Regions from separate parts of the Robertmurraya sp. DFI.2.37 genome, predicted to be linked through region 2. Evidence: a T-box and tRNA genes for the amino acid it is inferred to sense, from the RefSeq annotation. Region 2 holds a T-box; the other holds one or more tRNA genes.
What was found. A T-box is a leader RNA that pairs with one kind of tRNA and senses whether it is charged. The one in region 2 lies ahead of serS (serine--tRNA ligase), so its partner is inferred to be a tRNA-Ser.
Positions count from the first base shown of each region.

Region 1: it has a tRNA-Ser gene. The T-box ahead of serS (serine--tRNA ligase) is inferred to sense a tRNA for this amino acid. The anticodon was not compared.

Region 1 covers NZ_JARGEJ010000090.1:4,093-11,117, forward strand. Annotated here, with positions in the region: gene rsbW (anti-sigma B factor RsbW) at 1-296, shown strand, start outside; gene sigB (RNA polymerase sigma factor SigB) at 274-1,068, shown strand; gene PZE06_RS24460 (PP2C family serine/threonine-protein phosphatase) at 1,065-1,661, shown strand; gene PZE06_RS24465 (Tex family protein) at 2,108-4,273, shown strand; gene cmpA (cortex morphogenetic protein CmpA) at 4,590-4,703, opposite strand; gene PZE06_RS24475 (SprT family protein) at 4,798-5,259, shown strand; tRNA gene PZE06_RS24480 (tRNA-Asn) at 5,550-5,624, shown strand; tRNA gene PZE06_RS24485 (tRNA-Ser) at 5,639-5,729, shown strand; tRNA gene PZE06_RS24490 (tRNA-Glu) at 5,741-5,815, shown strand; tRNA gene PZE06_RS24495 (tRNA-Asp) at 5,970-6,046, shown strand; tRNA gene PZE06_RS24500 (tRNA-Gln) at 6,061-6,135, shown strand; tRNA gene PZE06_RS24505 (tRNA-Lys) at 6,295-6,370, shown strand; tRNA gene PZE06_RS24510 (tRNA-Leu) at 6,389-6,473, shown strand; tRNA gene PZE06_RS24515 (tRNA-Leu) at 6,540-6,625, shown strand; tRNA gene PZE06_RS24520 (tRNA-Arg) at 6,700-6,776, shown strand; tRNA gene PZE06_RS24525 (tRNA-Pro) at 6,782-6,858, shown strand; tRNA gene PZE06_RS24530 (tRNA-Gly) at 6,920-6,993, shown strand.
Region 2 covers NZ_JARGEJ010000078.1:1,348-8,372, reverse strand. Annotated here, with positions in the region: gene serS (serine--tRNA ligase) at 1-1,057, opposite strand, end outside; T-box leader at 1,112-1,336, opposite strand; gene pdxT (pyridoxal 5'-phosphate synthase glutaminase subunit PdxT) at 1,391-1,969, opposite strand; gene pdxS (pyridoxal 5'-phosphate synthase lyase subunit PdxS) at 1,973-2,863, opposite strand; gene PZE06_RS29905 (D-alanyl-D-alanine carboxypeptidase family protein) at 3,000-4,367, opposite strand; gene guaB (IMP dehydrogenase) at 4,531-5,997, opposite strand; gene PZE06_RS23510 (YaaC family protein) at 6,165-7,025, shown strand, end outside.

The DNA of each region.
Region 1 (7,025 bases), on a different contig from region 2:
CTAAAGATAAAGGTGAAGTATCGATTGGTTATAGCCTTTATAAGGATCGGTTGGAAATTATTGTGGCTGATCGCGGGGTAAGTTTTGATTTGCAAGAATTAAGAAAAAAAATTGGCCCATACGATCAGCAGAAAGAATCAATTGAGTATATGCGTGAGGGAGGATTAGGCCTCTACCTGATTGAGACATTGATGGATGAGGTGAAATTTCACCACAACGAAGGTGTGACCGTCTTAATGACGAAATACCTGGAGGGAGAGAAGGTGGAGAGTGGTGCAAAAACAATCTCACCCTAATCAGCTAACAAAAGAGGAGATAGATGAGTATATTCAATCCTTTCAGCTTTATGAAGATGAAGAAGCACAGGCAAAACTCGTTCTGCATTATAAACCTTTAATAGAAAATATTGCTCGTAAGTATTCAAAGGGACGCTCCTATCATGAGGATATGGTTCAAGTCGGTGTTATTGGATTGCTTGGAGCAATTAGACGTTATGATGCTAAAGTGGGAAAAAGCTTTGAAGCATTTGCTGTTCCCACTATCATCGGAGAAATTAAACGGTTTTTGCGAGATAAAACGTGGAGTGTTCATGTGCCTAGAAGAATTAAAGAAATTGGACCCAAAATTAAGAAGACAGTTGAGTCGTTGACAACAACTCTTCACCGCTCACCAAAAATTTATGAAATTGCACAAGCGTTGGATGTATCGGAAGAAGATGTGTTAGAAGCAATGGAAATGGGGAAAAGCTATCAAGCTTTGTCAATTAATCACACTTTTGAAGCCGATTCAGAGGGCGGTACGGTAACCCTGTTAGACATTGTAGGAAAAGAGGATTCAGGGTATGAAAAAGTCAATCAAAGATTGGTGCTGGAAAAGGTTCTCTACGTATTAACAGATCGTGAGAGGGAAATAGTTCAGTACACTTATTTAGATAATTTAAGCCAAAAGGAGACGGGCGAAAAATTGGGGATTTCACAGATGCATGTGTCAAGATTACAGCGGAGAGCAATAAAAAAATTAAAAGAAGCGATATTAGCAGATGATACTAACACGGAGTGTCATTCATGAAACATTACGTTACAGGTGATGTTGAAGTATTCGCTTATCAACGAACAAAAGAAGGCAATGTCCAATGTGGAGATGATTATTTTTATTTAAGTACAGATGACTATTTTATCTGTGTTTTAGCAGATGGACTTGGTAGTGGAGAAAATGCTTATGAATCAGCTACCGCGGTTGTAGCCATCGTCAAGCAATACCATAGTGAAGATGTAGAGACGATTATGCGAAGGTGTAATGCAGAATTAGCAGAAAAAAGGGGAGCTGCAGTAGCGATTTTTAAAGTGTATTTCTCGAAGAGGGAATTTGTTTATAGTTGTGTTGGGAATATCCGTTTTTTCCTTTACTCTTCTTCCGGGAAATTAACATACCCGCTACCAGTAACGGGTTACTTATCTGGTAAGCCGCAAAGTTTTCGAACACAGAATTATTCTTATGAGCAATATTCAACTTTTTTAATTTATTCGGATGGCTTTCATTTCAATGGGTTAAAAAGTTTGTTGAATCCGATCAGATCATTGAGCAGCATTGCGGAAGAAATAAAAAATAGGCCATTTCCTTTTGCTGATGATGCGACTTTTATCATTGGGAAATTATATTAAATGAGTACCTGTTATTCCTCATGCTTCACTAATAAGAAGAGGACTCAGGTGCTTTTTTGTTTGCTTCTTTTTATGGCGGTGCTGATAATTAGCTTGATTCCATTAGAGCAAGCTTGTATTCCTACATCACATGGAATCAGAGGATTCTTTTAGCAAAAGGCATGTGAAACACTTTGGCATTACACAAAATGAACCAACTACGCAAAGGTGAAAAGTGAATGGCATTCGACCGCCTTTTACGTTAAGGATAATTGGTTGTTTGCTTAATTTGGAAGGCGGTTGTTTTCGTCCGCTAAATTCCTTATTTATGTGTTCTAGCTGCTTGTGATCGGCCGTGGGCAAAAACACATTGACCTTCAAATGTGCAATCGGTTTCTTACTTTTGATAGAATAAGTAGAAGGTGACAATATCATAAATGTTGGAGGAACGTTTCGTGGAGCAAACAATGGATAAGCAAGAACCTATTTTAAAAATGATTGCTGCTGAGCAAGCAATATCTTTTAAATCAGTAAAAAATGTTATTTCTTTGCTGAATGATGGCAATACGGTCCCGTTTATTGCCCGTTATCGTAAAGAGCAAACAGGCGCTCTTGATGAAGTACAAATACGAAATATCATGGAAAGATGGAATTACATACAAAACTTAGAGCAGAGAAAAGAAGAAGTTATTCGTTTGATTGAAGAGCAGGGCAAGCTAACTCCAGAGCTCAAACAACAAATCGATGCTTCGCTAAAGCTGCAGGAGGTCGAGGATTTATATCGTCCTTATAAGCAAAAAAGAAGAACAAAGGCAACTGTTGCCAAGGAAAAAGGGCTGGAGCCACTGGCTGACTGGATATTAACTTTTCCGACTGCTGGCTCAATAGAAGAGAAAGCAAAAGAATTTTTATCTGAAGAGAAGGAAGTTGTCACAGTAGATGATGCTTTGTCTGGTGCGAAGGATATTATTGCAGAAACGGTTTCGGATGATGCAGATGGACGCAAATGGATTCGAACGGAAACCTTTAAGTCGAGCATTATTGAATCTTCTGTTAAAGATGCAGAAAAAGACGAAAAGAATGTTTATGAAATGTACTATGACTATTCTGAACCAGTCCATAAAATTGTCCCTCACCGTATTTTAGCGTTAAACCGTGGAGAAAAGGAAGAAATTTTAAGGACTTCTCTAAAACCGAATGTGGAGCGTATTTTAACTTACTTGAATAAAAAATGGATTAAAAATACAAAAGCCATTACGGCACAGCTCGTTGCAGAGGCAATTGAAGATGGCTATAAACGTTTAATTCAGCCTTCGATTGAGCGAGAAATTCGCGGTGAATTAACGGAAAAAGCGGAAGAGCAGGCCATCCATATCTTTTCAGAGAATTTGCGGAAGCTCTTGCTGCAACCACCGTTAAAAGGAAAAGTCGTGCTTGGAGTGGATCCTGCCTATCGCACAGGTTGCAAGCTCGCTGTCGTAGATGAAACAGGAAAGGTTTTAAAGATAGATGTTGTTTATCCACATCCTCCAAGTGCTAAACCGAAGGAAGCGAAGGAAAAGGTTAAAGCAATTCTGAATCAATATGGCGTTGAGGTTGTAGCCATTGGAAATGGAACAGCTTCAAGAGAAACAGAACAATTTGTTGCAGATATACTAAAGGAAGAAGAAGAGGCGATCTTTTATTTAATTGTTAATGAAGCAGGTGCTAGTGTCTATTCAGCTTCCGATATCGCTCGTGAAGAGTTTCCTGATTTTCAAGTCGAAGAAAGAAGTGCGGTATCAATTGCTCGACGACTTCAAGACCCGCTTGCGGAATTGGTAAAGATCGATCCAAAGTCCGTTGGGGTTGGGCAATATCAGCATGATGTTTCGCAAAAAAGATTGAATGAATCGCTCACTTTCGTGGTGGAGACGACTGTTAACCAAGTTGGAGTAAATGTGAATACGGCATCTGCGTCATTGCTACAATATGTAGCTGGACTGTCTAAAGCAGTTGCCAATAATATTGTGAAAAAGCGTGATGAAGAAGGAAAGTTTAGCAAAAGGGAGCAGTTAAAGAAAATTCCGAGATTGGGTGCGAAAACTTATGAACAGGCAATTGGCTTTTTAAGAGTGATCGATGGCACTGAACCGCTTGATCGTACAAGCATTCACCCGGAAAGTTATCCTGAAGTAAAGCGTCTTTTAAGCAATATTGGATTTACAACGAACGACCTTGGTTCAGAAGCGTTAAAAACCGTATTGTCAAAGGTTGATATAAAGGATATCTCTGCAGAGCTTGAAATAGGGGAGCTTACGTTAAAGGATATTATTGATGCATTAATGAGTCCTGAGCGCGATCCGCGAGACGATCTCCCAAAACCTTTGCTAAAAAAGGATGTATTAAAACTTGAAGATCTTAAAGCAGGTATGGAACTCCAAGGAACAGTAAGAAATGTCGTCGATTTCGGAGCGTTTGTAGATATCGGTGTGAAACAAGACGGCCTTGTCCATATTTCTAAATTAAAACGAGGGTTTGTCAAGCACCCTCTCGATGTTGTCTCAGTTGGTGACGTCGTTACTGTATGGGTGGATTCTGTTGATGTGAAAAAAGGAAGAGTTGCCCTGACAATGTTGTCACCGCAGGAATAGTGATGCAAAATGACAAGCTGCACATTCGGATTTAGATTGTGTAGCTTGTTTATTGTCGAGCCTGGTTTATTGAATAATTATCGCATGGGACGACTAAAAACAATGCGTTTATTAGGCTAGTATGATGCTGATGTTGCTTTCTGACCCCATAAAACGATAGGAGAAAACGGGTTTCTCCTATCGTTTTATGGAACCCTTTCAGTTATGCAAAACAGGTATGTGAAAGTTTCATTATCGAGAGAGCAGCCTCTAATAATTTGTGCGGCTTAAGCATTAGGGAATGTATCGCAATTTTTTGCTTTTAAACAGCGCATGTTTAGGAGCAGTGTTTTTTTCTGTAAAAGAACCAGCATTGATTCAGCAATTTAATTTGATGGCGATTTTTCTCAAGAAAGGCTCTTTGCATTTGATTTTGGAACCAAGTTGGCATGTTGAGACCTCCCAGTTTTAGAATTCAAAGGGTATATACAATGTATGCTATAATAGGTTGTCATGTTTACTTATAATGGAGAGGAAAACGTTTTATGGAGGAATTTCAATTACAAGGGCTTGTTGAGAAGTTGTCACTGGAGTTTTTCCAAAAGCCATTCAAACATAAAGCGATTTTTAATAATCGTTTACGCACAACGGGTGGCCGCTATTTATTGAAGTCCCATAATATTGAAATAAACCGAAAGTATTTGGAACAGTTGGGTAAGGAAGAATTAATCGGCATTATTAAGCACGAGCTTTGCCACTACCATCTTCATTTGGAAGGAAAAGGCTATCAGCATCGTGATGCTGACTTTAAAAAGCTTTTGAAAAAGGTTGGAGCACCCCGTTTTTGTAACGTATTGCCCTATCATCCGGAGAGAAAACGCACTTATAAGCTACATGTTTATAAATGTTCCCATTGTGGTCAGGTCTTTAAAAGAAAGAGAGCTGTAAATGTATTGCGATATGTATGTGGCAAGTGCCGAGGTAAACTTATCAAAATAAATGGTTGACATTTCAAAAAAAGGATGTTAATTTATATTTCCGTCGCACAATTATATAAGTCGAAAATACTTATATTTTTGTTCTTGACTTGGATATAACATCTCATTATAATATGAAGAGTCGATAAAAGAGAGACGGAAAAAAACATATTATTCCGCGGTAGCTCAGTGGTAGAGCAACGAGCAAAGCATCATGAAAGTGCTGCGAGTTGTACTCATCGAGTTGCTACTTGGTTTGTCTTTCTGAGATGAGGACAATCGGTAATGGATAATAGGTTTAGGAACAAAATAATTTTTATTCCGCGGTAGCTCAGTGGTAGAGCAATCGGCTGTTAACCGATCGGTCGTAGGTTCGAATCCTACCCGCGGAGCCACCATTTTGGATTATGGGGAAGTACTCAAGAGGCTGAAGAGGCGCCCCTGCTAAGGGTGTAGGTCGCGCGAGCGGCGCGAGGGTTCAAATCCCTCCTTCTCCGCCATTTTTCTGAATGGCCCGTTGGTCAAGCGGTTAAGACACCGCCCTTTCACGGCGGTAACACGGGTTCGAATCCCGTACGGGTCACCAATTCTTCTCAACCTGTTTCCTTTATTTCATTGAAAAGATTTTGCTAACGCGAAAAATTGTCATTTTCACTAGTGTGAAAAAAGGAAGGAAAGCTATTTTCTCCTACGTCGAAAAAGACAAAGGAAAGTTATTTTCACTATCGTGAAAAAACATTGGTCCGGTAGTTCAGTTGGTTAGAATGCCTGCCTGTCACGCAGGAGGTCGCGGGTTCGAGTCCCGTCCGGACCGCCATTAATTTTTAATAATGGGCTATAGCCAAGTGGTAAGGCAACGGACTTTGACTCCGTCATTCGTAGGTTCGAATCCTGCTAGCCCAGCCAATTTTTTAGAAGTGATTCTTTAGTCGGTACAGTAGCGGGGCAATTTATTTGTGAATTTGTTATCTGTTATGCCTGTCGATCCGCCATTTGAATGCTCTTTCTGAGATGGTAACATCACAGATGCCTTAAAGAATTTGGCAGTAGCACTTATTTAATTTAGAGCCATTAGCTCAGTCGGTAGAGCATCTGACTTTTAATCAGAGGGTCGAAGGTTCGAGTCCTTCATGGCTCACCAAGTTTTTTCATTTAATATGCGGGTGTGGCGGAATTGGCAGACGCACTAGACTTAGGATCTAGCGCCGCAAGGCGTGGGGGTTCGACTCCCTTCACCCGCACCATTAATTACCACTTGAAAATAATATTATTTTTACGTATAATATTATTTATCGCTTCTTTAGAATAATGCGGTCGTGGCGGAATGGCAGACGCGCTAGGTTGAGGGCCTAGTGGGGGCGACCCCGTGGAGGTTCAAGTCCTCTCGGCCGCACCAAAAAGTTTTGAAAGAATTGTTGACAATCAGATTATTATCGTGATATAATGATTAAGTTGTCTTTCGGATAGGATGCGCCCGTAGCTCAATTGGATAGAGCGTTTGACTACGGATCAAAAGGTTAGGGGTTCGACTCCTCTCGGGCGCGCCATACATCGGGAAGTAGCTCAGCTTGGTAGAGCACTTGGTTTGGGACCAAGGGGTCGCAGGTTCGAATCCTGTCTTCCCGACCATGAGTTGTTACGCACGACCAAGATAGAGCAGGGAAGATTAAGTGAAATTACAATAATAAATGCGGGTGTAGTTTAATGGTAAAACCACAGCCTTCCAAGCTGTTGTCGTGGGTTCGATTCCCATCACCCGCTCCAACAAAATTTTACACAATTGCACTTTGAAAACT
Region 2 (7,025 bases):
AAGAAGAAATTTCACGGTATGTCTCATAGCTCGGAATCCACACTTCAATATCATATTTCTTTGCAGCAGTGAATCCTAAGTCTCCTGTACACATGCTCATAACACGATAAGGAAGCCCAAGCAATTGCAAAACTTTTTCTGCATTACCTGTTAATTTTTCAAGCTCTTCATAAGACTCCTCTGGCTTCACGAATTTTACAAGCTCAACTTTATTGAACTGATGCTGACGAATTAATCCCCTTGTATCTCGTCCAGCAGAGCCAGCCTCAGAGCGGAAACATGCGCTAAATGCTGCATAATTAATAGGTAGAGTGTCCCCATCTAGGATTTCATCACGATGAAGATTTGTCACAGGCACTTCAGCCGTTGGTATTAAGAAATAATCCTCACTCCCGATTAAGAAAGCATCTTCTTCAAATTTTGGCAATTGACCTGTGCCCGTCATACTTGTTCGATTGACCATATACGGAGGTAATACTTCTTCATATCCATGCTCTTCCGTGTGCAAATCCAGCATGAAATTAAACAATGCACGTTCAAGACGAGCTCCCAAACCTTTGTAAAAAACAAAGCGGCTCCCTGTCACCTTACTTGCTCTTTCAAAGTCTAAAATGCCTAGTGCATCAGCTATTTCCCAGTGGGGTTTAGGCTCAAAATCAAACTGCCTAACTTCTCCCCACGTACGATGAAGCACGTTGTCATCCTCTGTTTCACCGATCGGAACGCTCTCATGTGGAATATTAGGGATACTTAATAATAAATTCTCAAGTGTTTCCTCAACATTGCGTAACTCTTCATCAAGAACTTTAATTTTATCGCCTACTTCACGCATTTCAGCGATTAATTGGTCCGCATCCTTTTTCTCACGCTTTAGAGCGGCGACTTGTTGAGATACTTCATTACGTTTGCTTTTTAACTGTTCAGCCTCAACAATTAAATCCCGTCGCTTTTTGTCTAGATCCTCGAATTTCCCCAAATCTGTTAAATCTTCGCCGCGATGTTGAAGCTTTTCTTTTACCTCTTCAAAGTTGGCACGCAAATATTTCAAATCCAACATTCTAAACACCTCTTCATAAATCATATTTTTGCAAACAAAAAACTCCCGTCCCAAAAAAGGGACGAGAGTTACCCGCGTTGCCACCCTAGTTGAAAGCAAAAAAGACTTTCCACCTTAAATCAATAACGGTTTAACCCGGAAGTATTTACTACACTCTCAAAGGAGCATTCCATACTTCACTCAAGGATGGATTCACAAGCTCCATTCACTGATTTGCACCGACCATCAGCTCTCTTTTAGAACGGATTTCCTGTTACTATTTCCTCTCATTGCTTTTATTATAGGGAATTTTGTAATTTAATGTACTATAATTATTCTTCAATTGCAACCTTTTTATACAATTGTTTCCTTTATCATCTCGATAAAATAAGCCGTGATCCGATAATCATCTGTTAATTCTGGATGAAATGAACAGCCTAGTAAATTTCCATCACGAGCCATCACAATGCGCTCATGATGCTTGGCCAATATCTCCACATTTTCACCAGCATTGACGATATGAGGAGCTCGAATAAAAACAGCGTTGTAATTCTCTGCTATACCTGAGATAGTTAAATTCGCCTCAAAACTTTCCCTCTGCCGTCCAAAAGAATTTCTTTCCACTGTCACATCCATAACACCAATATGGGGTTCATCATGACCAACAACATTTCTCGCCAATAAAATAAGACCAGCGCATGTCCCAAACATCGGCTTGCCAGCTTGGGCGAATTTTTTCAACTCGTCCATAAAATCATACTTATCGATCAATCGCCTAATCGCTGTACTTTCCCCACCTGGCATAACAAGCCCTTCTACATTTGCCAACTGCTCTTTTTTCTTGATCACTACCGCTTCAGCCCCACACGCCTCGATAGCTTGAACATGCTCCCTAACTGCGCCTTGCAGTGCCAGTACTCCTACTTTTATCATCTTTTACCAACCGCGTTCTTGCATGCGAGCTTCAGGGGCTAATGTAGAAATTTCGATCCCTTTCATCGGTGTTCCTAACTCTTTTGAAAGCTCTGCAATTAATTTATAGTCTTGATAATGAGTCGTAGCTTCTACAATTGCTCTAGCAAATTTCGCAGGATTGTCCGATTTAAAAATTCCAGAACCTACGAATACACCATCAGCACCTAGCTCCATCATTAATGCCGCATCAGCAGGAGTTGCAACCCCCCCTGCTGCAAAATTAACGACCGGAAGGCGGCCAAGTTCTTTAATTTCTAATAGAAGCTCATACGGCGCTCCTAGAAGCTTAGCCTCTGTCATCACTTCATCAGCATTCATATTCACAAGCTTACGCACCTGTGCATTGACCTTGCGCATATGTCGAACCGCCTCAACGATGTTGCCAGTTCCAGGTTCCCCCTTTGTACGCAACATCGAAGCACCTTCTCCAATACGGCGGGCGGCCTCACCTAAATCTCTACATCCACAAACAAACGGCACTGTATAATCACGCTTATTTAAATGGTATTCCTCATCAGCAGGCGTCAATACTTCACTCTCGTCTATGTAATCTACACCCATTGCCTCAAGTACTCTAGCTTCAACAATATGTCCAATCCTTGCCTTCGCCATAACAGGGATCGTTACAGCATTCATAACCTCTTCTACAATACGAGGATCTGCCATACGTGCCACTCCGCCTGCAGCTCGAATATCCGATGGGACTCTTTCCAATGCCATTACTGCAACAGCACCAGCTTCTTCTGCTATTTTTGCTTGTTCTGCATTTACAACATCCATAATAACGCCGCCTTTTTGCATTTCGGCCATACCACGTTTAACGCGCTCTGTTCCTGTTTTCACGTAAGTCATCCCCCTTATATTGGTTATTGCTAAATTAAAAATAAAACATCTACTAAATCCATCGGAATTAGCATCCTTCCCTAATGAAAATAAACAACAAAAAAGGTTTCCTGTCAAGACAAGAAACCTTTTTTAAAATCCCTTATTAAAACCAACCCTTAACTGTGGAGGAAACACTGCTCCATAAATCACCGAAGAATCCACCAATTCCACGCATCATAAGGACGAACCAGTTTGCTTTCTCAACATCCTCAGCTGCAACTAAATCAACTGTCATACTCCTCTGTCCCTCAGAGCTTAAATAAACAGTCTCTTCATCTTTAAATTGAACCGTTACTGTTCCAAGCTTATCTCCTTTTTTAATAGGAGCTGTTAAACTGCCGTCTTCATTTAGCTTCTCTTTATCAAGCTCGACCAGAGTCTCAAAGTTTTCTTGCTCAGAAGCTGGTACAACACTATTAATCGCATCTGCTGTATGAACCTTTACTTGATCCTCTTTTCCTTTGGCAACAGGAACCGTTTCCGTTCCCTTAATCACATATTCAGCAGGAACTAATTCTTCTTTACTAAAATTATTGAAGGCATAATCTAATAGTTTTTTTGTCTCCACAAAACGATCAGTTGTTGATTTCGTTCCCATTACAACCGTAATATATCTTACACCATCTCTACTGGCAGTACCCGTAAAACAAAAACCTGCAAAGCTTGTAGACCCTGTTTTCAATCCATCTAAACCTTCATAGGTGAACTGTTGAAAGTTTGGATATTTATCTGCAACATCACGATAACCCTCTAACATCCAGTTCCAGTTTTTCATTTCAAATTTATCATCTGTACCCTGTGCAAACATTTTTTCAGGGATGCTAGACGTTTCTAAAACTTCCGGGAAATCCTTTATAATATGATAGGCTAATTTTGCTACCGCTCTTGCCGACATCACGTTTTCTTCATCTGCACCACCAACAACATCTGGGAAATGCTTTGCTACATCACGATTATTTAGCCCTGTTGAATTGACAAATTTAAAATCACCAAGACCTAACTCTTCAGCCTTTTCATTCATTAATTTCACAAAATTAGCTTCTGTACCAGCTACAATTTCAGCAATGGCTATCGTTGCAGCATTTGCTGACTCAATTGCCATAGCAGAATAAAGATCTTCTACTGTATATGTCCCCTCAACACGTAAAAAAACGTTACTTAAATTGCTATCATGAGACATTTTAGCAAGCTCTGGAGAGACGGTAAAAGTTTGATCCCATTTTACTTTCCCTTCCTTTACAGCTTCTAAAAGGAGGTACTCGGTCATCATTTTTGTCATGCTGGCAATTCCTAATACGGCTTCTGAATTTTTTTCATAAAGTATTTTACCTGTATCCGCATCGATTAAAATTACCGCATTCGCATTGATATCTATATTTTCAGCAGCCGCTGCCGGTTTTTGTATAAAACCAATTAGTAATACAAATGTTAATAGACATACGAAACTTTTTTGTATGAAGCTTTTTTTCACTGTGAGCCCTCCAAGTCTTATTATACACCCTTGTTATTTTAACATAGTTCGGTATACAAGCATAGATAGAGTATTTTCCTATTTTTCTATGAGACTGGAAATTTTCCTTATAATTTCGCAAAAAAACTGACCAGCGGCATACGCAGCAGGTCAGTTTTTCATTTTATGAAATAGAGTAGTTTGGTGCTTCTTTCGTAATTTGTACGTCATGTGGGTGGCTTTCTCTTAGCCCTGCACCCGTCATACGAATAAATTGCGCATTCTCTCTTAATTCTTCTAAGTCCTTTGTCCCGCAATAACCCATTCCTGAACGAATTCCACCGATTAACTGATATATTGTATCCGTTAAAGGCCCTTTATATGGAAGTCTTCCTTCAATACCTTCTGGGACAAACTTTTTATTATCCTCTTGGAAATAACGATCCTTTGAACCCTTTTCCATTGCGGCAACTGAGCCCATTCCACGATAGACTTTGAATCGACGTCCTTGGAATATTTCCGTTTCTCCCGGACTTTCAGATACACCGGCAAGTAAGCTTCCTAACATAACAGCATGTCCACCTGCTGCCAATGCTTTAACAATATCACCAGAGTATTTAATTCCACCATCAGCGATAATCGTTTTTCCATACTTTCTAGCTTCTGTTGCACAATCATAGACCGCGGTAATTTGCGGAACACCAACACCTGCTACTACACGAGTCGTACAAATAGACCCTGGCCCTATTCCTACTTTCACAATATCAGCACCTGCTTCAATCAACTCTCTCGTCGCTTCAGCCGTTGCCACATTCCCTGCGATAATCGCTACGCTTGGAAAAGCATCTCTTACTTGTTTAACTGTTTCAATAACTCCTTTAGAATGTCCATGCGCCGTATCAATAACAATGACATCAACCTGAGCCTTAACAAGTGCTTCTACACGGCGCATTGTATCCTTCGTCACACCAACTGCAGCACCTGCTAATAATCTCCCCGTCTCATCTTTTGCTGAGTTCGGGAATTCAATCACTTTCTCAATGTCTTTAATTGTAATTAATCCTTTTAAAATTCCGTTCTCATCAACTAAAGGTAATTTTTCAATTTTATACTTTTGTAAAATGCTCTCAGCTTCGTCCAATGTGGTTCCAACTGGGGCGGTGACAAGATTTTCCTTTGTCATCACATCTGAAATCTTGATCGAATAATCTTGAATAAAACGGAGGTCACGGTTTGTGAGGATACCAACAAGTTTTTGCTCATCTTCATTATTAACGATCGGCACACCTGAAATACGATATTTACCCATCAGATGTTCAGCATCAAACACTTGATGTTCAGGTGTTAAGAAAAACGGATTCGTAATAACTCCACTTTCCGAACGTTTTACCTTGAGTACTTGATCCGCTTGCTGCTCGATTGACATATTCTTATGAATAATCCCTAATCCACCTTGTCTAGCCATAGCAATCGCCATTTCTGCTTCAGTGACCGTATCCATCCCTGCACTTATAATCGGGATATTCAACTTGACCTTATCCGTAAGCTTCACTTGCAACTGAACATCTTTTGGTAATACCTCTGATTTTGCCGGTACTAAAAGTACATCATCAAAGGTTAATCCCTCTTTAACAAATTTATTTTCCCACATCTTTTTGGCCTCCTAGACTCGAAAATATTATTAGTAGGTTATCAATTGGTTAAAATACTGTCAAGGATAAGATGATATGTTAGAGTTTTCTAATAATTCACCTACAACAATATTGGTTTTATTTTCTAATTTTAATTGATTATACAACGTTTCTTTCGGAGGTTAACATGTTGTCCACTTCTCATTGGTCTTCATTTTCACTATTTTTTTCAGCAAGCTACACACAGCAATATTTAAAAAATATTTATGAGCAAAATAAAATAGAAAACGCTGAGCAAAAAGCGTACGAAAATTGTTATCCCTTCATTTATTATCTCGAACATGGAAAAGTATATTACGAACAAGGGAAACACTCCCCATTAATCATTCAACCGATCCTGCTTTTTTATGGACTTGTCCATCTTATAAAAGCATGTATCCTTACAGTCGATCCAAATTATCCAGAAACTACCTCTGTCCTTGCTCATGGTGTTTCTGCCAGAAAGCGCAAAAAACAGCATTTTCATTTTTTCCAGGACGAAGTTAAATTTCAAAAAACAGGCCTGTTTCCTTTCTTAGCGAATAAATTGTTTCACATGGAACATTTGGAAGGGGATAAAATATCAATGGGTAACCTTTTTAAACAAGTACCTGAATTAAATTCATTACTATTGTTCCTCGATGGGGTTCCATCATTTACCAATATCTATCATGAAGAAAATGAGTTTTTTATTCCAAAAAAAGTATTGGACTTCTTTCATATGACAGAGAATCGCTTTCTCGATTTCTTTTCCGAAAAAGCAGTGGAGGAATATCATTTTAAGCGCTTAGAGCATGAATTTATTGTCTTTGAAAAAGACAATAAAAGGGGGAGCTTCAATTATATCCCTTTAAAATACAATTTAGCAGATCAAACTTATGCTCTTCCACTAACCAAAGATATCGGCTTCATATTTCACGAACTACTGGTGCATTATTTGCTCCTTTACAATTTAAGTATGATTGCCCGCTATGAAACTGAATGGTGGAGCGAGCTTGTGAAAACAATG